Regions from separate parts of the Pseudomonas sp. LBUM1655 genome, predicted to be linked through region 1. Evidence: riboswitches for the same ligand, from Rfam matches in the RefSeq annotation. Region 1 holds a riboswitch; the other holds the start of a gene.
The links. Region 1 has a riboswitch for cobalamin ahead of ACA074_RS15255 (CbtB domain-containing protein). Riboswitches for the same ligand answer to the same signal wherever they lie in the genome.
Positions count from the first base shown of each region.

Region 1 (2,382 bases):
CTGCTTCCAGTTCGATGCGATGGGCCTGCAAGGCTTGATCGAGTAACGCGCGCAGCGTGCTGGCGGGGCAGCCGCGCTGGCAGCCCAGACCGACCACGAAAGTCGGCGCTGCGCGGTTATTCGTCATGCGTGGTAGTGGCCATCGCTTTTGCGGCGGAACAACCAGGCACTGATCAGGCCCAGGGCCAGCCAGAACGCTACGTTGGTCAACTGCGAAGCGATTTTGAACTGTGCTTCGAGGGCTTCTGGCGCCAGCATCGAATGCACTTCCGGTTGCGGGGCGCCAATCACATGCGGCACGGCAAGGATCGCCACACCGAGGATCTTCATCAGCCAGTGACGGCTGAACGCGATCAACGCCAGACCTGCGGCGGTGGAGGCGGCAGTGCTGATCCACCAGAGCTGCCGGGAAGCCAGATCCGCCGCAGCAGTGCCTGGCAATTCAGGCGGCAAGCCCAGGGTCGGTGCCAGAACGAACGTAGCGTAACCGGCCAGACCCCAGAGCAGACCTTGCGAAGTTTTGGTCGGTGCACGCAGGGTGTACAGGCCGGCAAGCATCAGGGCAAAACCCACGGCCACTACCAGATTGCCGCCGGTGGTCGATACCACGCGCTGCCAGCCGTCTTCCGGCTCCCACGCTTCAGCATCGTGAGTATGGGCAGTGGCACCGGCAGCGTGTTCGTGAACCTCAGCCGCCGGTTCGGATTTTTCGTAGGTCTCGGCCTGCAGAATCAGCGGCGAAACCCAGAAACTTTGCAGCAGCGTAAGGAGCAGGGCGGCCAGAAGACCGGTGAAACCTGCGGTTTGCGCAATTCGCTTGATCATGTCGGCAGGTCTCAGTGGCACGGGAACGCGGCGCTGTGGCGGGTATCGTGGGCGGCGTTGTGCACTGCTTCGATGTGCGAGAAACCGGCGAAGTAAACCAGGCTGGCGCCGAGGATCGACGCGAAGATGGCGGCGGTCAGGCGTTGGCTCAGGGTGCTGGTGCTGGCGATTTTATCCGTGTTGCTGCCGGTGCTGCTGATGATCGACATGGCGCTTCCCTCTGGAATGTCAGCGGGGTAATAGAGCGCATGAAAACCCCTGCGAATCGGGCACGCAGGGGTTCGAACAGCGCCCGCCCACCGCGGGTTTGTTATGTTCAGCGACGCAAGTGCGCACTGTGTGTTGCGGGCCGGTCTCCGGGCTCACGAGGGGTTGGCGTCAGGCCGACCTGCAAGCGTCACCTTCCCATGCCGTCATGGCACAGTGGATTCGACGCTTCTCTCGCTTACCGTTGCGGGGGCAGCACCGGACTGACATGGCTTTAGAGTAAAGCACATGATTCACCGGTTTCCCGTTTCACCCTGTGAAGGGCACCCGTAACAAGTTGCGTAGGAGAGCATGTTGGGGGGATTTGAGTCAATTGAATGGGGGCATATCCGTTGCTGCGGTGATGGCTTATTACGGTTCCGCCCTTACGGCGGGTCACTTTGGCAAACGCCCCAAAGTAACCAAAGGTCTGTGCCCTGACGTTCGGCCCTCGCTGTGGCTCGGGTTCCTTCGCTCCGGGATTGATCCGGGCGCATCGCCTCCGGTTTGCTGCGCTGCACCTCCTCTCGATGTGTTCGACTGCGTCGAACGGTCGCTGCGCTCCCACCCCCGGATCAATCCCTCCACTCAGCCTGCCGACGGGCGCTTAGATCAAAAGCGTTACTCGAGCTAACGCTCATTGTGTTGAGTGGGGCGGCATGCGCCGCGTGTGGGGGGTATTCATATCCTTGTGGGGGCTGCCAGCGATGGCGGCCTGACAGCCGACCAAGGGCAGGGCGCGATTTATTCCCCTGTAGGAGCTGCCGAAGGCTGCGATCTTTTGATCTGCTTTGGCTTTGGCTTTGGCTTTTGACGTTGCTTTTGATCTCCAGGCCCATCGGCAGGCCGAGCGAAGGTGTTCATCCGGGGGGTTGGCGCGCAGCGCCGTGCGGCGAAGCCGCATCCATCGAGAGGAGGTGCAGCGAAGCAAACCGGAGGCGATGCCCCCGGATGGACACCGTAGCGAGGGAACACTGAGCCTAGGCGAAGTGCCGTACGTCAGGGGGCAGCCTTTTTGGTTACTTTTTCGGCGTCTGGAAAAAGTGACCCGCCGTAAGGGCGGAACCCTAATCAGCAACACCCGCAGCAACGGATATGCCCCCAAACCAAACATTGACCCATAAGCAAGCCATGCGTAGCCTTGCGCTTTCGAGGTTCTTCGGCGCGTGCCGAAGCTAAGAAGGGAACGCGGTCAAAGCCGCGGCTGCCCCCGCAACTGTGAACGGTGATGTTCGCTGCCACGCCACTGCCAGCCCCTGCAAAAGGGCGCCAGCGGGAAGGCGCAGCAAACGCCAGGCCCCAACGCCTGAA
Region 1 covers NZ_CP166801.1:3,426,838-3,429,219, reverse strand. Annotated here, with positions in the region: gene ACA074_RS15265 (cobalamin biosynthesis protein) at 1-127, opposite strand, end outside; gene ACA074_RS15260 (CbtA family protein) at 124-825, opposite strand; gene ACA074_RS15255 (CbtB domain-containing protein) at 837-1,034, opposite strand; cobalamin riboswitch at 1,156-1,378, opposite strand; cobalamin riboswitch at 2,207-2,382, shown strand, end outside.

Region 2 (2,382 bases), 1.6 Mb from region 1:
ATTCGATGCCAGTCTCGCGGGACAACGCGCCGTACCAGCGCAAACCTTCGGTAAGACTGCCTTCCAACAACTGCGCATGCCGCAATGTGCCGACCCGGTTGGCCAAAACTCCAGCGAACGGCAAGTCCGGCTGATACTTCGCCAAGCCCAGCGCCAACGCACCAAAGGTCTGGGCCATGGCCGTACCGTCGATCACGCCGAGCACCGGCACGCCGAAATGCCGCGCCAGATCCGCGCTCGACGGCGTGCCGTCGAACAGGCCCATCACGCCTTCAATCAGAATCAGATCAGCTTCAGCGGCGGCTTCCCACAACAGGCGACGGCTCTCCTGCTCGCCAACCATCCACATGTCCAATTGATACACCGGCGCACCGCTGGCGCGCTCGAGAATCATCGGATCGAGAAAGTCCGGCCCGCACTTGAACACGCGCACCTTGCGCCCCTGATTGCGATGCAAACGGGCCAGCGCGGCGGTGACGGTGGTCTTGCCCTGACCGGAGGCCGGCGCGGCGATCAGTACCGCCGGGCAGTGACGTGGTTGATTCAAAGTTCGACGCCTTTTTGCGCTTTGATGCCAGCCTGAAAAGCGTGTTTGAGCATGCCCATTTCGGTGACGGTGTCACCCATCTCGATCATTTCCGGCTTGGCGCCGCGACCGGTGACGATCACATGCTGCATCGGCGGACGCGCCTGCAAGTCGCTGAGCACCTGATCAAGATCGAGGTAGCCGTGCTTGAGGGCAATGTTCAATTCATCCAGCACCACCAGACCGATCGACGGATCGCGCAGCAGTTCACGGGACACTTCCCACGCGGCTTCGGCGGCGGCGATGTCGCGCTGACGATCCTGGGTTTCCCAAGTGAAGCCCTCGCCCATGACGTGGAAACGCACTTGCTCGGGGAAGCGGCGAAAGAACAACTCTTCGCCCGTGCTGTGGCGTCCCTTGATGAACTGCACCACGCCGCACTGCATGCCGTGGCCCATGGCGCGGGCGAGCATGCCGAACGCCGAACTGCTTTTGCCTTTGCCGTTGCCGGTCAGGACCAGCACCAGGCCGCACTCGTCAGGCGAGTTGGCGATGCGTTCATCGATCACGGCTTTTTTGCGCTGCATACGCGCCAGATGGCGTTCGTCACGCTCGGGGGAATCAGTCATGGGGGAGCTCTCCGTTGAGGCTGGATAACGGCGGGCAGGCACAAGAATAGACGGCAAAAAGCCTGGCATCGCCCACCGTGATGCCGCTGGATGGATCAGGCCGGTCTCCGGGCTCATGAGCGGCGTTCGCCGGACTGCGCGCCTTCCCGCTGTTGAGCAGTGGCACAAGACGCAGTTTTCACTCATTTACCGTTGCGGGGGCAGCGCCGGGATCGTGGTCGTACTTGCTCTGAAGACAACCCTCACCGGCTTCCCTGTTTCACTCTGTCGACGCAAGCCACAGAGCACCTGAAACAAGCCGCGAAGGTTAGAGGGTTGGGGGTGGAGCGTCAATTAAAGAGGGGGCCAACGGGCGAATAACTGCCGCCGATCAATTATCTGACGCCAATCTTGTGCCACAGTCTCAAGAGTGATATCAAAGAGCCACAATCTCACATCACACAAGAATAAGGTGAGCCACATGCAAGGCATGATCATCAGCAACCCGCGCCTGGAATTTCTGCGTCCGGTGCTGGAACGCTGGTTTGACTGTATCGACCGTTACAACGCCGTGCGCGGCGACAGCGACACGCCCTACTGGCATGACGAAAAAGCCAATCTAGGGCTGCTCTCGGCGGCAGCCTGGATGGCCGAACTGGTTACGCTTGAACAGACGGCCACGCGCAAGCAGAACGAAGAAGGCGAACGCAATGCCCGCGCCGATCTGTTCCTCGCTGGCAGCGAAGACCGCGCTTACATTCAGGCCACGCAACGCTGGCCTCGGGTCAACAACCTCAACCTGACCCAAGCCCTGCTGGAAATCACCAGCGACGCCAAACGCATCAGCTTCGCCAGCGACCTCAAGCTCGGCTGCCTGTTTGTCGCGCCGCAAAAAGCCCAGCACAGCGCCAGCCCCGAAGAACTGCAGGACATGGTCGACGACCTACAGAAGGAACACACCTGCGCCGTCGCCTGGTATTTCCCCTATGCCTACCGCAAGTTGCGCAGTGAAACCGGCAACTATCACCCGGGCATCGCCGTGCTGTTCAAAGAGGCCCGCGGTTGAGCAGTTGAACCATCGGGCTTGCGCGCTTCTCTATGATTAGGTCAATGCATTCATAGGGAAGATCAGTAATGCGCAAGTCCCAGCTCGCTCTCGTCATCGCTCTCGCCGGAGGGCTCGCCGCCTGTGGTGAATCCTCCAGCCTGCAAGTCACCGACGGCACCGGCCCGTCACCGAAACTGCCT
Region 2 covers NZ_CP166801.1:1,860,061-1,862,442, reverse strand. Annotated here, with positions in the region: gene ACA074_RS08375 (cobyrinic acid a,c-diamide synthase CobB) at 1-547, opposite strand, end outside; gene cobO (cob(I)yrinic acid a,c-diamide adenosyltransferase) at 544-1,155, opposite strand; cobalamin riboswitch at 1,237-1,462, opposite strand; gene ACA074_RS08365 (hypothetical protein) at 1,616-2,200, shown strand; gene ACA074_RS08360 (PQQ-dependent sugar dehydrogenase) at 2,269-2,382, shown strand, end outside.
Region 2: it holds a riboswitch for cobalamin, as region 1 does, so the genes downstream of both, cobO (cob(I)yrinic acid a,c-diamide adenosyltransferase) here and ACA074_RS15255 (CbtB domain-containing protein) in region 1, are expected to answer to the same signal.